DNA from 4 places in the Vreelandella sp. 2A-K22 genome. Region 4 is predicted to be linked to each of the others. Evidence: predicted binding sites of a transcription regulator. Region 4 holds the regulator's gene; each other region holds the start of a gene.
The links. The regulator sigma-54, encoded in region 4, starts transcription at its own class of promoters, with help from an activator protein. The targets are predictions, from matches to a motif close to TGGCACNNNNNTTGCTNT.
Positions count from the first base shown of each region.

Region 1: the regulator sigma-54 is predicted to act here: its motif matches at 2,150-2,167, upstream of amt (ammonium transporter).
Region 2: the regulator sigma-54 is predicted to act here: its motif matches at 3,036-3,053, upstream of ACW17M_RS22030 (sugar phosphorylase).
Region 3: the regulator sigma-54 is predicted to act here: its motif matches at 2,370-2,387, upstream of ACW17M_RS01740 (P-II family nitrogen regulator).

Region 1 is NZ_JBSUGC010000003.1:333,098-337,700, reverse strand. Features, by position in the region: gene ACW17M_RS05965 (peptide chain release factor 3) at 1-151, opposite strand, end outside; gene ACW17M_RS05960 (putative motility protein) at 390-599, opposite strand; gene ACW17M_RS05955 (NAD(P)/FAD-dependent oxidoreductase) at 740-1,981, opposite strand; gene amt (ammonium transporter) at 2,295-4,603, shown strand, end outside.
Region 2 is NZ_JBSUGC010000020.1:19,793-24,395, forward strand. Features, by position in the region: gene dsbG (thiol:disulfide interchange protein DsbG) at 235-1,017, opposite strand; gene ACW17M_RS22030 (sugar phosphorylase) at 1,237-3,003, opposite strand; gene nrdR (transcriptional regulator NrdR) at 3,215-3,706, shown strand; gene ribD (bifunctional diaminohydroxyphosphoribosylaminopyrimidine deaminase/5-amino-6-(5-phosphoribosylamino)uracil reductase RibD) at 3,703-4,603, shown strand, end outside.
Region 3 is NZ_JBSUGC010000001.1:368,791-373,393, forward strand. Features, by position in the region: gene ACW17M_RS01730 (TonB-dependent receptor) at 1-1,627, opposite strand, end outside; gene ACW17M_RS01735 (accessory factor UbiK family protein) at 1,771-2,118, opposite strand; gene ACW17M_RS01740 (P-II family nitrogen regulator) at 2,463-2,801, shown strand; gene ACW17M_RS01745 (ammonium transporter) at 2,847-4,094, shown strand; gene glnK (P-II family nitrogen regulator) at 4,285-4,603, shown strand, end outside.
Region 4 is NZ_JBSUGC010000002.1:224,943-229,545, reverse strand. Features, by position in the region: gene ACW17M_RS03345 (KdsC family phosphatase) at 1-79, shown strand, start outside; gene lptC (LPS export ABC transporter periplasmic protein LptC) at 80-649, shown strand; gene lptA (lipopolysaccharide transport periplasmic protein LptA) at 661-1,176, shown strand; gene lptB (LPS export ABC transporter ATP-binding protein) at 1,188-1,937, shown strand; gene ACW17M_RS03325 (RNA polymerase factor sigma-54) at 2,067-3,482, shown strand; gene hpf (ribosome hibernation-promoting factor, HPF/YfiA family) at 3,580-3,888, shown strand; gene ACW17M_RS03315 (PTS sugar transporter subunit IIA) at 3,893-4,363, shown strand; gene rapZ (RNase adapter RapZ) at 4,451-4,603, shown strand, end outside.

The sequences.
Region 1 (4,603 bases), on a different contig from region 4:
TACGCTTGCTCTTCACCGAGCCGGCTAACTGGATGGCATTCCCAAATAGCAGCATTTTTTCGGTAATGGTGGTTTTACCGGCGTCGGGGTGCGAAATAATAGCGAATGTCCTGCGAAGCTCGGCTTCACGGGCTAATTGAGTCTCTTTCATTGTGCCTCTTCAAATATAGGGTCTCATTCGCAGCACTCACTCAGCAGCTTTCGCTAACTGGCCACCGCGCGTTGAGCCATGTCCATTGCGACAATTGTAACGCTTGGAGGCGGCTGTTGTCGCGGGTGGCGTCAAATGTGACGCTCTTGAAAAAGGCCAAAAAAAACGCTGAACAAGTCAGCGTTTTAATCTTACAAAGTGGCACAAGGCCGATGTTAACCACCACCAAAGCCGGGGGCTAGGCGAAGGTATTTACCTGCGTACCTAGGGTGCCCTCTTTAGCTAGATCTGGCTGCGCGCCAGTATCGGCAGAGGCCATTATTTCAGTTACTTGATCAGCTTGCGTATCCAAAGCTTCTTTGAAAACCTGCATTTGAGCCTGTTCGGCGGTTTGCGCCTGATTCATATACAGCGATGCACTGACTGAACTGCTGATGCCTACATCCATATATCCACCTCATGGTGTGCAAATGTACTTATAAACTAGCAAAGCATTAGATCACGCGCAAAGATACCGTCTCTATTACTGGTGCTAGCGTCTATTACTATCGGCCTAACTCGCCTGATCATTAATAAATAAAGCGCTAGTTAGAACCTATCAGCACGAAATGGTGCCATATCGATGGCCGTGGGCTGCCCCTCCATCATATCCGCCATTAGATGACCGGTGGCGGGCCCCAGAGTGAACCCCTGATGGCCATGGCCAAAGGCAAGCCACAACCCTGGATGCCTTGGCGCAGGCCCAATCACTGGCTTCATATCGGGCAAACAGGGGCGCGCGCCTTTCCAAGGGGCGTCATCGCGTCGCTCGCCCAAGGGGAACACGCTGCGTGCCACTTTCTCGGCGGCGCCCAGTTGATTGACATCAGCAGGCGCATCCAAGCGATCCAGCTCAGCGCCGGTAGTCAAGCGAACCCCTGCGTTCATCGGCGCCAGCAGGTAGCCCACCTCGGCATCCATAACCCAGAAATTTAGCTTGGCTGGCGCTTGAGGCGCGTAGTGCATGTGGTAGCCACGTTTTACAAAGGTAGGAAAGTGGTAGCCCAATTCTTTTAGCCAGCTTCCCGCCCAGGGCCCTAGCGCCACGACGACGTCATCTACTTCTAACGCTTCAGCAGCGGTATTGACCTGCCAGCGATCACCCATTTGCTGAACCGACTTGATATCCGACTGCAAAATACGCCCGCCATCATTACTAAACGCTTGGGCGTAAGCCGCGACCAACCCACCTGGATCAGCAACCGTCCAGGGATCAAGCCAGTGAATTGCGCCGATAATGGTGTCACTCAAAGAGGGCTCTTTCTGCGCAAGAGCCGCCTTATCCAGTTGCTCAAACTGCACGCCATAAAGGCGCCGTGCTTCTTCGGCCTCGGTTATCCGCGCAGCAAGTTTTTCAGGCGTGCGATATAGCTCAAGCCATCCCTGCCTGCGCACCAAGTGCTCAGCGCCTGCGGCTTCAATCATCGGGCCGTGGGTTTTTAGCGAAAGCTGAATCAGTGAGGCGTATTCCGGCACGATTTTCTGGTAAGTCTTCGGCGCTGAGTTCATCCAGTAGCGCAATAGCGGGGAGGCGGCGTTGACCATACCCGCGGGGCGGTAACGAATATCTACCCGACGGTTAGGTAAAACGCTGAGGAGCGTTTTAACGTCGCGGGGAAAAGGGTAAGGCCTTACCGCTTCCCGCTGAATGATACCCGCATTGCCAAACGAGGTTTCGCGGCCAGGCTGAAGGCGATCTACTAGGGTCACCTCATGCCCACGCTGGCGCAGATGCCAGGCAATGCTGACACCGACCATGCCTGCTCCCAAAACTACCGTTTGACGCGCCATCTTGGTGCACTCCCTTTTCAGCGTTTATGAACCACAATTGAAGACCTATAACTAATTGAAAAATATCACCAATCAATGCGCATTAACACAGTAGAAAACGCTATTTTATTTCTAAAAATCAGTAATTAATGCTGCCATTAGCGTTAAAAAGGATGACTTCACTATTAGCGGCATAACAATTGCTTAGTTTCTATTAGGAAACCTGAATAGCAGTCAGTTAGCACCGGTGCAACGGTTCCCCCTCCTTCCGCTTAAAACAAACAAAGCACCAAAAAGAAGCGCACTTGCACCAAAAGATACTAAGGAAAACACCATGCCTGCCACGCTAAATTTGGACAGCTCGTTGCTCGATATGCTCTGGGTGCTCTGGGCCGCTGCTCTGGTATTTGTGATGCAAGCTGGCTTTCTCTGCCTGGAAGCGGGCACTACGCGCACCAAGAATGCTATCAACGTCGCTATGAAAAACGTAGCGGACTTTGCCATTGCCGTCAGTATTTTTTGGTTAGTCGGTTTTGGTCTCATGTTTGGCGACTCTCACCACGGCTTAATCGGCACAACGCTGTTTGGTTGGCAATTAGAAGCCTCCAGCCACTGGGTGATTACCGTTTTTATTTTCCAAGCAATGTTCTGCGCCACCGCCGCTACCATTGTGTCGGGCGCAGTGGCAGAACGTATGCCCTTTTTAGCCTATACCTGGACGGCCCTCTGGATAGCCTTGGTTATCTATCCGGTTTTTGGGCATTGGGCATGGAGCGGGCTTTTGGATGGCGCGGAAGGCTGGTTAGGGGCGCTAGGGTTTGTCGACTTTGCGGGCTCCACGGTCGTACATAGCGTAGGCGGTTGGGTCGCCCTGGCAGCGGTACTGTGTATTGGGCCACGCAGCGGACGCTTCAGCCACGGTAAACCACCTACTGCCTTCCCTTCAGGCAACTTACCCCTCGCCATGTTAGGCGCACTGTTTATGATCTTAGGCTGGTTTGGCTTTAACGGCGGTAGCACCCTGGCCGTTACCGAGCAAATACCCAGCATAATAGCCAATACTGTTTTGGGCGCCGTCGGCGGCATCCTTTCGGGCATGCTGATGGGGCTACGCACTCGGCGCTACGCCGACGTTATGTATGCGATTAATGGCGCCATTGCGGGCTTGGTCGCCGTCACCGCCAGCGCTCATGTGATCTCCTTATCGGCGGCATTTGGGCTGGGTGCGGTTAGTGGCGTACTGATGGTACTGACCAGCGAATGGCTGATAAGCAAACATATTGATGATGCAGTCAGCGCCATACCCTCGCACCTCGTCGCGGGCGTATGGGGTACGCTAGCACTGCCTTGGGTCGCTGACTTAACACTGATGGATAGTGGCTTGTCGCGATCCGCTCAGTTTGGCGTTCAGTTGATCGGTGTTGTGGTGTGCGGCGTTTGGAGCTTTGGCAGCGCCTGGCTACTGTTCCGCATTACCCGGCGCTTCCTGCCCATACGCGTCTCACCTGAAGCAGAAAAGATGGGCCTCAATCTCGCCGAGCATGGCGCCAAAAATGAGTTGAACCAACTGCTTGAGCATATGCGCCAGCATGAACAGCAGGGTGATATGCGCCAGCGAATTGACGCCAACCCGTTTACCGAAGTGGGCGAAATAGCGGCGAGCTATAATCGCGTAACCGCTGCCCTTGAAAGCGCCGTTGGACATACCCGCGTGATGCTTCGCAATCTCCGCGATGGCGTGATTACCTGGCAGGCAGACGGCACCCTGACCAGCCTTAACCCTGGAGCGGAGCAACTCTTCGAGGTCGACGCCAAACAGATTATTGGCCAACCTGTCTCGCAGCTATTGCCAACCCGCTCCCTCAGCCCCGGAGCACGCCATGAAATTAAACGCCGCTGCGCAGATATGCAGGTGCGCCACCTGGAAATACAAGTCAGCGAAGGAGCCAGCGGTTCCGCGTCAGAGCGCTCAGGGATGGTGCGCGATATTACCGAGCGCAAACAGCTGCAGGAGCAGTTAAACCGCGAACGCGACCTTGCCCGTACTACCCTGGCATCGATCGGTGATGGCGTTATTACCTGCGACGCTAGTGGCAACGTAACGTTTATCAATGCGGAAGCTAAGCGCTTGACCGGATGGACACTCGAAGAGGCCATGGATAAACCCATTTACGTGGTGTATCAACTACTCGATGAAGCCAGTGGCCAACCGCTAAACAACCCGGCCCGGCAAGTGCTCACTCAACTAACTCCGGTGCACTCCACCGAGCACTGCCTACTGGTCAGTCGTGATCACTCGCATACCCCCATCCAACACAGCGCTTCACCAATACGTTCGCGCAGCGGCATTACCTTAGGTGCAGTGGTCGTTTTTCAGGATGTTAGCCTCACTCGCCAGTTGACCGAACAGCTGAGCTATCAGGTCAGCCATGACAACCTGACCGACCTGCTCAACCGCCGCGCCTTCGAATCAGCACTGACTGCGCTACTTAATCGCGACGATGGCCACCATGTGCTGTGTTACCTGGATCTCGATCAGTTCAAAATCGTCAATGACACCTGCGGCCATCTCGCTGGAGATGAGCTGCTGCGCCAATTGGCGTTAAAATTTAAAGACCATGTGCGCAGCAGCGATATCGCCGC
Region 2 (4,603 bases), on a different contig from region 4:
CTCGAGATTGCTTCACTACGTTCGCAATGACAGGTGAAGGATTTCAATGACATCACCTACGTCATTGCGAGGAGCGCAGCGACGCGGCAATCTTTGGCGGCGGTGGCAGATTAACCCCGAGATTGCTTCACTACGTTCGCAATGACAGGTAGAGGATTTCAATGACATCACCTACGTCATTGCGAGGAGCGCAGCGACGCGGCAATCTCAGCTAGCGGTGGCAGGCTAAGTTCATCAAGGTGTTTCACTGCCCATCATCTCGATCAGCCGCTCATCACTGGGCATACCCTGAATACGGTCAAGACGCACGGCCCCGTTCTCTGTTTCACGCTGAAAAACGGAAGTGGGGGTTGCATATAGGCCCAGCTCTTCGAACAACTGGTTATTGGCGTACACCTGCTCTTCAATTTCTCTCGGTTGGGCACTAGCTTCGATTTCCTGCTGGCCGCTTTCATGGGCATGCAGTGTCGCCGCTGGATCGTCGGCGCCGAGAATAGCGGCTGCTTTTCCAGGGCTGTCGGGTGCTAAGATACCTACCATGATATGGCGTAGCTGCACCTCACCTGCTTCCACCCAGGGGCGAACGTCTTGCCACATTTGACGGCAGTAGGGGCAGTTGGCATCCGTGAAGGTGTAAATCACCCGGGGGGCATCCACATTGCCGTCCTGTACCCAGTGGCTTTCGCTTAATAGCTGCCATGTTTGTGCCTCTAGCGGTGCACGTACATGCTCATTCAGTTGCGCTTCGGTAAGGTCATTCCCCTCATTATCCATTAGCGTACCCACCACGGCGTGCTCGCCATCCGGCGTCAGGTAAATCGCCATGTCCTGGCCCTGCACGCTGGCGCCGTAGCCGCGCAACCCTCCGGGGGCATCGAATTGACCATGAATTTCCAAGCCTTGGTCGGCAAGTGCCTGAATAGGGGCGGGTAGCTCATCGGCATAGCTCGCAGAGGTGCCGACCAATCCTGCCAGCAGGAGAAAACCACTTATGCCAGCGTGACGTTTTAAGTGCATTGCAGCGCCTTGTTTGAATAAGAGTGAGAGGCTAGAGATTTAATAACCGCCGCCTTAGTGCTGGCAATCCCTAAAATAATGCCGTGTTGCGATTATCGCAGCACAACATTATTTAGGGATTATGCGCTTTATAACTGGGGCAATATGTCGCAACTTACGGTTTTTGAAGTTTACGGTTTTTGAAACTTTAGATTTCTCAATGGTATTAACGAAATGGCATTAACGATCAGCTACCAGCCAACGCACCGCGTAGGGCGGCAGCGCTCCTTCTGCGACCCAGGGGTTAGCGGGATCCAGCGCTTGCCAGGCGTGTTTTTCAAGTGCCTGGGTAACTGCCTCGCCCACGTTTTCTAAGGGAAGCGGCAGATCGGTGACGTTGTACAGCGCCAGTAATCGGCGGCCATCGTGCAGTGGGCCGCGCTCTACCGCCAGCAGTTCCGGTGCCGAGACTAACACTCGCTGGGCGGCATTGGGGTGAAAGCAGGGCTCTTGACGGCGCTGATCTAATAGCCGGTTTAAGGCGTGAAAAACATCGTGGGTGGGCGTTGAAGGGCTATCTAACAGCAGGTCTAGCTCGCTACGCTGCCAGCGCCGGCGGTTGATCGAACGTAGCCGCCCACTGCGCTCAACGCCTTCCACGTCATTGAGTGTGCCAGTTAGGGTGTGAATATACAGCGCGGGGATACCTTGCAAACTCAGCATAATTGCTTGGCTGCATAGAAAACGCGCTACCTGCCACGGGTCGGGGCCGCGGCGGGTGCCGCGCATGGCTTCAAACCAGGTGATATTGATCTCATAGGGCGTATCGCTTCCATCGGGGTTGCTACGCATGCTGACAAAGCCTCCGAAACGGTGCATCAGCTCCAGCAGCGCATCCCGCTCGTGATCGGGCAATAAACCTTCCAAGGGTCGCACGCCAATGCCGTCGTGGCTGGCCGTAAAGTTGAGGTAGGTGCATTGGTCGGGCAGTACCGGAAGGCTGGCAAGCCAGGTTTGTAAGGTGCTCGCTTCGCCCCGGGTGAGGGTGTGCAATAGCAGCGGGGGGAGGGCAAACTGATACACCATATGGGCTTCGTCGGGGCCCCCCGCTGGCAACCGATCCAAGCCAAAATAACTGATATTTTCCTGGTGGGGCACATTGGTTTCGGTGATTAACAGGGTACCTGGGGCCACGTGATCCACAATCGCTCGTAGCAGCCGCACCACAGTGTGGGTTTCCGGCAGGTGAATGCAGGCAGTACCCAGCCGCTTCCACAGAAAGGCCACCGCATCCAAACGTACAATCCGCGTTCCTTGCTCCAGGTAGAACAGCAAAATACCCACGAACTCCAGCAGCACATCCGGATTTTCAAAGTTCAGGTCAAGCTGGTCTTCGGAGAACGTCGCCCACAGGTAGCGGGTGCCGCGCCGGGTGGAAATGGGCACCAGCAGCGGGCTGCTGCGTGGGCGCACCACCTGGGAGACATCGGTCTCTGGATCGACTTCGATAAAGTAGTCGCGGCCGGGCAGGCTGCCGCTCAGGTAATCCACAAACCAGAGAGACTCCCGTGAGACGTGATTGAGCACCAGGTCGGCCATTAAGTCGTAATGGCTGGCGAGTTCGCGGATGTGCGACCAATCACCAAGATCGGGGTTCACTTCCCGGTAGTGGATCACCGAAAAGCCGTCGTCGCTGCTCCAGGGAAAGAAGGGCAGTACATGTACACCGCTGATGCGATCGCCCAACCGCGCTTGAAGAAAATCGCTAAGCACTGCCAACGGCGGCACACCATCTTCAATAATCGAGTCACCGTAGCTGATCACCCACTGATCTTTTTCGCTCCAAGAGGGTGCATTTTTAGTGCTGGTTCTACCGGAGCTGGATGAAAATGGGGCAAGCGACTGAAAATGCGCTAGACGCTGGTTTAAACGGCGCTGCACTTCCCCCGCCCTGGGGCCATAAAGGTGGCTGAGGTAGTCGTTAACGGTCTGCTCAAAGGGGGGCATGGGTAGCTCCTGATAAACAATCTGCCACAAACGCTGCAGCTTGTGTGCCAAATCGTTACAATACGAGGTTGATACCGCGTTTAAACGCTAAGATACATTAGCTTGTGGCAGTTACTACTGCTAAAACGCTATTAATAGCACACACATTGACAGGTTATAACACGCTAACTCGTGCGGTACGCCGACACGAGCTGACAACAGGTTGACCGCCATGCATTGCCCTTTTTGTGGTGCAAACGATACTCGAGTGACTGATTCGCGCCTGGTAGCGGATGGTGATCAGGTACGCCGTCGACGCCAGTGTGCGAGCTGCCAAGAGCGCTTTACCACCTACGAAACCGCAGAATTGGTAATGCCGCGGGTGGTGAAGTCCGACGGCTCCCGCGAGAGCTTTAATGAAGCCAAACTGCGGGCAGGTATGTTGCGTGCGCTGGAAAAGCGTCCGGTCAGTGCAGAAGCCATTGAAGCGGCGGTAGAGCGCATCCGCCAAACCTTACGTGCCCGGGGCGATCGCGAAATCAACGCCCGTGATATTGGCGAGTCGGTCATGCAAGCGCTTAAAACCCTCGATCACGTAGCCTATATCCGCTTTGCTTCGGTATATCGCAAGTTCCAGGATCTGGATGAATTTCGCGCTGAGATTGACCGGCTGTCCCAAGAGCCCTCTTCCCGACTGGGCCATGGCAGCGAGTCGTCAAAATGAGTGCTGTCTTTAGCCAAGCCGACCACCGCTATATGGCGCGGGCGCTGCAACTGGCGCAAAAAGGCTTATACACCACGGATCCCAACCCGCGGGTCGGCTGTGTGATTGTGCGTGACGAGCAGATTGTCGGTGAAGGCTTTCACCTGTGTGCCGGTGAACCCCACGCCGAAATTCACGCGTTGAATGATGCTGGTGAGCAAGCCCTGGGCGCGACCGCGTACGTCACCCTGGAGCCTTGTTCCCACACCGGCCGCACTGGCCCCTGCGCGGTGGCGCTCCAGGAAGCGAAGGTGTCGCGGGTAGTGGTTGCCATGGTGGATCCGAACCCGCAGGTGAGTGGCCGCGGTATTCGTCTGCTTGAAGAGGCGGGTGTTGAGGTGGCGGTGGGGTTATTAGAGAGTGACGCGCGCGCTCTGAATCCCGGCTTTATTGCTCGCATGACCCAGCAGCGTCCCTTTGTGCGCCTGAAAATGGCGATGAGTCTAGATGGTCGTACCGCCATGGGGTCGGGGGAGTCTCAGTGGATCACCGGGCCTGAAGCACGCACCCAGGTGCAGCGGCTACGGGCACGCTCCAGCGCGATATTAAGCGGCGTTGAGTCGCTTATTATGGACGACTCTCGGCTGACGTTACGAGCAGAGCAGTTACAGCTTAACAACGCAGACGAAGTGGTTCGCCGCCAGCCCCTGCGGGTGATTTTAGATACCCACTTGCGCCTACCTCTGGCGGCAGCCTGTTTAAGCGAGCCTGGGCGTACGCTAGTGATCACCACATCAGACCACTTGGAAGAGAAGCGGGAACGGTTAACTCAGGCGGGCGCTGAAGTACAGGTGTTGCCCGCCGGTAGCGATGGCCGTATCGATTTAGTGGCAATGCTACAGTGGTTAGCCGAAAATG
Region 3 (4,603 bases), on a different contig from region 4:
TGCCACCCTGGTAGCGCCAGCCTAGCTCTATCTGATCCGTCTCGATGGCAGATAACGGGTTGTTATCGACACTTACGCCGGGGCTCTTGCCGTAATATTTGGCAGGATCTGGCAGTTCGAAGCCCTGGCTAAACTGCAGCCAGTTCTGGTGACCGTTGCCGTAGTCGTAGAGGGCGCTGGCATTGAAGAGCGTTGCTTCATAGTCATTCTCGCCGCCAGGAATCCCCTGGAATTCATCCACTTCGACGTCCATATGCTGCTGCCGCAACCCTGCGGAGAGCTTGAGCGCCTGGGTGGCCTGCCAATCGCCCTGGAGGAAGCCTGAAAGCCCGTCCACTTGATAACCGGGGTAGCGGGGTTCAACCCCTGATGCCTGTTGCACCAGGCCGCCGGAGGCGTCCGAGATGTTGGTATCGAACAGCATCTGGCTGGCATCGAAAGTTTCACGATCCAGATCGAGGCCGTAGGTTAGCGAAACGTCATCACCCAGGCGCGATTCAAACAGCGCTTTGATGCCGCTTAAATCGGTGTTTTGTTGCGAGGCGCGAAATTGCAGGCCGTCGGAAATTGGGTAGGGAAATGCCTGGAAGCTGGACTCCTCCTCCCGGTGGAACGCCTGCAGGTAGAAGTTTTGCCCCCACAGGTTGGCGTGGTGATAGTTGACGTTGACGAGCTTACGGTCGGTTTCCGGATCGCGCTGTGAACGGTAGCCATCGCGAATTTCGGCATCGTTCAAGTTGGGCGTGGCAGCGTCGAGGTTGGGAAAGTAAACACCCCGGTCACCTTCATAACCTGAACGGTACAGCTGGGCACCCAGTTCCAGACTCTGTTCATCGGTCAAGCGGAAAGAGAGGTTGCCCAATACATCAATGCTGCGATTATCCTGTAGGTCGGTCTGGGCGATATCGGGAAAGATTTCCTGGCCGCTGCCGTCATAGTGGCGGCCGTTGTCGCCAATGGCGGTACCCAGATAGCCTTGAACCCGCTCGTTACCACCGCTGATGGATTGTGCGAGGCGTCGATCTATGTCATCGCTGTTGTTGAAGCCGGTGGTGATGCCTGCTTCAGTACGCCAGTTCAGGCCTTCTTCACCTTTGCGGGTAATGATATTGATCAAGCCCCCCGTAGCACCGCCGCCATACAGGCTGCTGGCGCCGGAAAGCACTTCCACGCGCTCAATATTGAAGGGATCGATGGCATCGAACTGTCGGGAAAGCCCACGGGAACTGTTCAGCGATACGCCGTCGATGAGCACCTGCACGCCCCGGCCTCGCATGTTTTGCCCATAATTGGTGCGCCCTTGAGGCGCCAGATCCAACCCCGGTACCAGATGCCCCAATGCTGTCTTTAGGTCTGCACCATTGCGGGTCTGCTGTTGCAGCATCTCTTTGTCAATTACCCATACAGCACCGGGAATTTGACTGATCTGACTAGGAGTGCGCGATCCAACAACCACCATGGTCTCGTCGGCGCTAGACGCAGTATTTTGGGCGAAAACGCCATTGGAGAAGCTCAGTAACAGGCCGGTGCCAACAAGCCCAGATATTGAAACAGACGACGGCGAAAAGAAAGGCTTTGCAAAAGGCAGCTTTGCAACAGATAGGTTTGATAGTGACAGGGCGTGCATAGTGAACAATCCGCAGACGGTAAGAAAATCAAATGCGGAGAGTATCACCACGAAAAACAAAGTCAACGATAGTGATTCGTATTTATTTTGCGGTGCGCGCAGCAATAGGCCATTTCCCTATTGCTGCTAATGAAGCTTGAACGTTAAGCGGGTTTATTCTTCTCGTCTTCTGCATCTGATTCCGGCGCATGCTGCTCTGGAACTGGTGGGGCTTCAGCTTCGAGCGGCGTGGACGTCGTTGGCGCGGAGGCATCAACGGCTGCTTCAAGGTTAGCGACTTGGCGCTCTAACGCCTCTACCCGCGAACGGGTGCGCTGCAGTACATCCATTAAAATGTCGAAATCTTCCCGTGAGACAAGCTCCAGGCGGTCGAAGGCGCCACGCACGACTTGCTGCACGCCCTTTTGAATATCTTCTGGCGCCTGGGAGGCGTTTTGTAAACGGTCACCAATCTGCTGGGCCAAGCGGCTAATACGGTCTTGAGGCGCCATCGTTCTCTCCTAGATAAACCTGCTTTAAATATTGCTTACCGGTAAGGATACGCAACAGTTGGCGAATTCGCATGTATCGCGTGCTTTTACTGCTTAACCCAGGGTGTGCATCGAAATAGAGCAGGCTACTTTTGCTTACGCTCTTTTTTGGTGCAATAGCGGTGGTGTGAGAATGGATTTGCTCAGATTTAGCGCTGAGCTGCACTTTTGATGACGGCTAATTGGCTGACTTATAAGCAAAAAAAGTCAGCTGGCACAGTATGCGCATTATCGGTTCAGGTGCTTATTCTGGCGGCTGTGCCGCTACCAATCTAGCAGGACTTATCCAGCAGGGGAGATCCGGGATGAAACTCATCACCGCTATCATCAAGCCATTTAAGCTCGACGACGTTCGTGAGGCATTGGCCGACAACGGCGTTCAGGGCATTACGGTCACTGAAGTTAAAGGTTTTGGCCGTCAGAAAGGGCATACCGAGTTGTATCGTGGCGCGGAGTACGTCGTCGACTTTCTACCCAAGGTAAAAGTGGAAGTGGCCGTAGACGACGCCCGTTTGGAGAGCGTATTGGATGCAATCTGTAGTGCGGCTAACAGCGGCAAGATCGGTGACGGCAAGGTGTTTGTGACACCGCTTGAAGACGTTATTCGGATTCGGACAGGCGAGCGCGGTGCAGACGCCGTTTAACGCTGCTTTTTCGGATCATTTCTATAGTTCAACGGGGAACTTACAATGAATGAGTTGACTGATCTGAGCTACGCGCTCGATACGTTCTACTTTCTAATTTGCGGTGTGCTCGTCATGTGGATGGCGGCAGGCTTCTCCATGTTAGAGGCGGGCTTAGTACGCTCCAAAAACACCGCTGAGATCCTGACCAAGAATATCGCGCTGTTTGCCATTGCCTGCACCATGTATCTGCTGGTGGGCTACTACATCATGTACTCCAGCAGCGCTGGCGGCTTCCTGCCCAATCTGGGCTTCTTGATTGGCGCTGAAAACAGTGTGGATGCGGTTACCGCAGGCGGCGATGACGCGCCCTACTACTCCATGCGTTCTGACTTCTTCTTCCAAGTCGTGTTCGTGGCAACCGCCATGTCAATTGTGTCGGGTGCCGTCGCTGAGCGTATGAAACTGTGGGCATTCCTGGCCTTTGCTGTGGTAATGACCGCGTTTATCTATCCGGTGTCTGGCTACTGGACTTGGGGTGGCGGCTGGTTGTCTGAAGTGGGCTACTCTGACTATGCGGGTTCCGGCATTGTGCACCTTGCCGGTGCGGCGGCTGCGTTAGCGGGTGTGATCGTGCTAGGCCCACGTAAAGGTAAATACGGTAAAGACGGTTCTATCCACGCTATTCCAGGTGCCAACATGCCGCTGGCAACGCTGGGTACCTTCATTCTGTGGATGGGCTGGTTCGGTTTCAATGGCGGTTCCGAGCTTAAACTTGCGGCTGTCGATTCTGCTAACAACGTGGCACAGGTGTTTGTAAACACGAATGCAGCAGCGGCAGGTGGTGTGATTGCGGCACTGATCCTGGCCAAACTGTGGTTCCGCAAAGCTGACCTGACCATGGCATTGAACGGTGCCCTGGCTGGCCTGGTGGCCATCACCGCCGATCCGCTCTCTCCGACCGCACTGAGCGCTACCATTATCGGCGCGATTGGCGGCATCATCGTGGTCGCAGCCATCGTCACCCTCGATAAAGTGAAGCTGGATGATCCGGTCGGCGCGATCTCGGTTCACGGTGTTGTCGGTATCTGGGGCGTGCTGGCAGTGCCGCTGAACAATGACGGCGCATCATTCGGTGCCCAGATCATCGGTATCGTAGGTATCTTCGCTTGGGTATTCCTGGCCAGCCTGGTGGTATGGCTCATCCTGAAAGCCATCATGGGCATCCGGGTTAGCGAAGAAGAAGAGTATGAAGGCGTTGATATCGCTGAGTGCGGTCTCGAAGCCTATCCCGAATTTGGCATTAAGAAATAAACAGCGGCATTAAGAAATAATTTAATGCTGACCTAGTGAGCAGGCGTGCTCCTTCTGGCCTCCCCTTAGTGGGAGGCTTTTTTATTCTCTGCCGATAGCGGTGTATGCTGGTAGTTAGCGGTTAACGGCTGCAACATTAGCAGCCGTTCAACCCGACCCCATCATGGCCACCCAGTTAGAGGATATGGTAATGAAATTGATCACAGCGATTATCAAGCCGTTTAAGCTCGACGATGTACGCGAGTCGCTCTCCGATATCGGCGTTCAGGGTATTACGGTGACGGAAGTGAAGGGCTTTGGGCGCCAGAAAGGGCATACCGAGCTGTATCGTGGTGCTGAGTATGTGGTGGACTTCCTGCCCAAGGTGAAGCTGGAAGTCGCCGTGGACGACGACATGGTCGAGCAGGTGATTGATGCCATCACCCAGGTGGCGAACACAGGTAAAATCGGCGACGGCAAAATCTTTGTGATGCCGCTGGAGCAGGTGATTCGTATCCGTACTGGCGAAA
Region 4 (4,603 bases):
TGAGATCTGCGATACGCTGCTTGAATCTCAAGGACACTGGGGCGCGGTGCTCGACACCTATCTGCACGGCCGCACGTAAATGTTTAAACGCTTTAAAGTACGCCTCTGGTTAGCCGGGCTAGTCATCGCGCTGGGGATTCTGCTGGTATGGCTTGACCCCCGCGGGCCTCAAGACACCAGCATCGACCCCGAAGCACAGGCTCAGGAACCTGGCCACGTGCTGGAAAATGCCGAGATTACCCTATTCGGGGATAACGGCAGTGTCATGCAGTCGCTAAAAACACCGCGCCTTATCCATACCCCGCAGCGCAGCGAAACCTGGACGGAAGAGCCCGAGGCAGTACTGTATGACAGCGAAAACCGTCAGTGGCTGGCCAGCGCCGCTGTAGGCACGCTCAACACCGCTACCCAAGCCCTGCTGCTGTCAGGTTCGGCTCGACTGTTTGCACCAGATGAAGGCTGGCAGCTAGATACCGAGCTACTGCACTATGATGGCCTCGAGCAGCATGCCTGGAGTGACACACCGGTATTGATGCAGCAACCGCCGCAGCAAATGAGCGCTTCACGTATGGACGTTTGGCTTAACACCAGCCAGGTTCGCTTAACGGATAATGTGCGCGGCACGCACCCCCCGGCCACACAACGCTAATAGGAACCGCCATGAAAGCCATGATTTCCCCAGCCCTGCTCTACACTGCACTGTTCGGTTTAGCGATACCTTTATCAGTGTTAGCCCAAACCAACTCATCTTCCCAGGCCCCAGTGGAAGTGGAAGCCGACCGTTTAGATCTTGATCAGCGGGCAGGCACAGCTGTTTATACTGGGGATGTGGACATTCGCCAAGGCGAAATGCAACTGCGCGGCGAGCGGGTAGAGATCGAACGCAACGACGCGGGCGAACTCTCGACAGCCACCGCTACCGGTGAGCGCGCCTACTTGCGCCATCAAGGCGAAGGGCAAGAAGGCCCCACGGAAGGCTGGGCGCGGCGGATTATTTATCACGTCGCCGAGCGTCGCGTAGAGCTGATCGACCAAGCCGAACTGACCCAGCAAGAGGACACCTTTAGTGGCGGTCGCCTTGAGTATTTTATTGACCGAGAAGTGATTCAAGCGCGCTCTGACGTTGATGGCAGCGAGCCCCAGCGCATACGCATGACCCTTCAGCCTGAACAATAGGGAGCCTAGCTGTGGCCACTGCTGACACTGCGCCGATCAAAACCCTTTATGCCCACCACCTGGCTAAAAGCTACAAACGCCGCCGAGTGGTCAAAGACATCAATCTGGAGATATCCCAAGGCAGTGTCGTTGGCCTTTTGGGCCCCAACGGCGCGGGCAAAACCACCTCATTTTATATGATTGTTGGGCTGGTCAAATCCGACGCTGGCAAGGTGGGTATCGACGATGTGGATTTAACGCGCGCCCCCATGCACGAGCGCGCAGCCGCGGGGATTGGCTATCTACCTCAAGAGGCGTCTATTTTCCGCAAACTCTCGGTTGCCGAGAATATTATGGCGATACTCGAGACCCGCAAAGAGCTTAACCGCAGCGACCGCGAACAGCGCCTGGAAGCGCTACTCGAAGACTTCCATATCACCCATATTCGCGACAACCTGGGCATGAGCCTTTCGGGCGGCGAGCGCAGGCGTGTAGAAATAGCCCGCTCGCTAGCCACAGAGCCCGCTTTTATTCTGCTCGATGAGCCTTTTGCGGGCGTTGACCCCATCTCGGTAGGTGAGATTAAAACCATCATTCGTGCACTGAAACAGCGCCATATCGGCGTGCTGATCACCGATCACAACGTGCGTGAAACACTAGACATTTGCGATATCGCCTATATCGTCGGCGATGGGCAAATCATCGCCAGTGGCTCGCCCGCCTCGATTCTCACCAACCAAAAAGTAAGGGATGTGTATTTGGGCGCCGATTTTCGCCTGTAATGTTTTTGCCTTAATTGCCCCTAAATAGCGCTTTAAAACAACTTTACGACCAATGGCATGCTTATTGCACTTGCGCCAAGCACTCACTCGCACTAGGGTGGAGCATTCTGATTAACGAGTGGTTCTCAGATGGTCATGAAAGCTTCTCTCCAACTGCGTATCGGCACACAGCTGACCATGACGCCCCAGTTGCAGCAGGCCATTGCGCTGCTGCAACTCTCTACGCTGGATCTTCGTCAAGAAATTCAGCAGGCCCTCGATGCCAATCCCATGCTGGAGCAGGAAGATGAATTTAGTGAACAGGCTGTCAGCGAGCCTAAGGAAGAAGAGTGGTCAGAGAGCATCCCTACTGAGCTCTCGGTAGATAGCGACTGGTCAGATACCTATCAAGATATGGGAAGCCAGGGGGGCAGCAGCAGCGAAGGCCCCGACTTTGAGCGCCAGGCAGCCGGGCAGAGCCTTCATGGCCACCTGCTGTGGCAACTCGCCATGACCGATTTTAGCGCTCGCGAGCAGCTTGTCGCGGAAAGTTTAATCGACGCGCTAGACGCCAACGGCTACCTGACCCAGCCGCTCAACGACATCCGTGAAGGGCTTCGTGCCCAGGGCATTGACGGGCTAAGCCAGCGCGAAGTGGAAACCATTCTACTCAAGCTCCAGCAGTTTGAGCCGACCGGCATATTTGCCCGTGACTTGCGTGAATGCTTGATGCTGCAGCTCGCCGCTCTCCCCGATGATACGCCACTGCTGGTTCCCGCCCGCCGCTTGGTGCGGCAGTTTCTCGAAGCGCTTGGCAAAGACGATATGCGTCTGCTGAAACGCCGTCTAGGGCTCGACGACGAACAGCTGGCCGATGTCATCCTGCTTATTCGCAGCCTAGACCCACGCCCAGGCAGCGCCTACGGCGACACCGATGACAGCTATGTCACCCCCGATCTAGTCGTCCGCCACGATAATGAAGGCTGGCATTTAGAGCTCAACCCCGAGGCCCTGCCACGGCTGCGCATTCAGCCCGACTACGCCAGCTTGATTAAGCGTGCGGATAAAAGCGATGACAACCAGTTTCTCAAAGAGCACTTGCAGGAAGCGCGCTGGTTGATCAAGAGCCTCTCTAGCCGAAACGATACGCTGCTGCGTGTTGGTCGCGAGATCATTACCCGCCAGATTGGCTTTTTAGAGCACGGCGAAGAAGCCATGAAACCACTGATACTGGCCGACATTGCCGAAGCCGTGGAGATGCACGAGTCGACTATTTCACGGGTAACGACGCAAAAATATATCCATACACCCCGTGGTGTGTTTGAACTCAAATACTTTTTCTCAAGCCAGGTGAGCGGTCAAGATGGCGACAGCCACTCCAGCACCGCCATCCGTGCACGACTCAAGAAACTGATTCAAGAGGAGCCGCCCGGCAAGCCGCTTTCAGACAGCCGCTTAGTGACGCTATTAGGCGAAGGAGGGATTCAAGTGGCGCGTCGTACGGTGGCGAAATACCGTGAAGCCATGGGCATTCCCTCTTCCAGTGAACGGCGTCGTTTGCGCTAACTTCGTTAACGTTTCAGGGAAACTCTCGACAAGGGCTTTGCAACGCGGCAAAAAGGGTTACAATCGAAGTACAGTCCGATGGATAAGGAGCACGTCAATGCAAGTAAATATCACTGGTCATCACGTAGAACTGACTGACGCCTTGCGTGACTATGTCAACGAGAAGCTTGAGCGTGTAGAGCGCCATTACGACAATATAACTACGGTGCAAGTCACCTTATCAGTGGAGAAAGAGCGCCAGCAGGCCGCCTGTACGCTGCACGCCGCAGGTGCTGACTTACATGCGGAAGCCCTAGACAGTGATATGTACGCCGCTATCGACGCACTAGCGGACAAAATCGACCGTCAACTCGTTAAACACAAGGAAAAAGCACAAGCTCGCGCCCAAGGCGCCGGTGTGCGTTAATTCAATGACGTTGGAAACCATACTCCCCCCGGAACGCGTTCTGTTCGACGTCCCCGGGGGCAGCAAAAAAAGGGTGCTGGAGTTTTACAGCACCTTTATCGCCCAAAATATCCCCAGCCTGGACAGCCAAGAAGTGTTTAGCCGTTTAATCGGTCGCGAGCGCTTAGGTAGTACGGGTATTGGTAACGGCGTGGCTATTCCTCATGCGCGTAGCCCCCACTGCAACGCCCCTATCGCTGGATTTTTGAAACTGGCTGAAGCGATCGATTTTGACGCTATCGACGGCGACCCGGTAGATCTGGTGTTTGTCCTGTTGGTACCCGAAGAGGCAGATGACACGCATCTCTCACTACTGGGTCAGGTAGCGACCATCATGAATGATGCGGACACGCGCCAGCAACTGCGTAAAGCAGCCAGCCAGCGCGAACTGCTTGAGCTGATTACCGCCAAAATTCGCGAGCAATCAGCGGCCTAAGGGTCTGAAACCCTGTTCAGGGCAGATCACAGCAGGTTATCCGCTCACCACCCTCAACGCAGCTTGATCAAAGCAAAGAGAGACTCTATGCAACTGGTGATCATTAGCGGCCGCTCCGGGTCAGGTAAATCTATCGCCTTGCAAGCGCTGGAAGATCTTGGCTACTACGCGATTGATAACCTCCCAGCTATGTTGCTGGGGTCGTTGGTGGATGAACTGCGTGACCAGGGCGACCGAGCA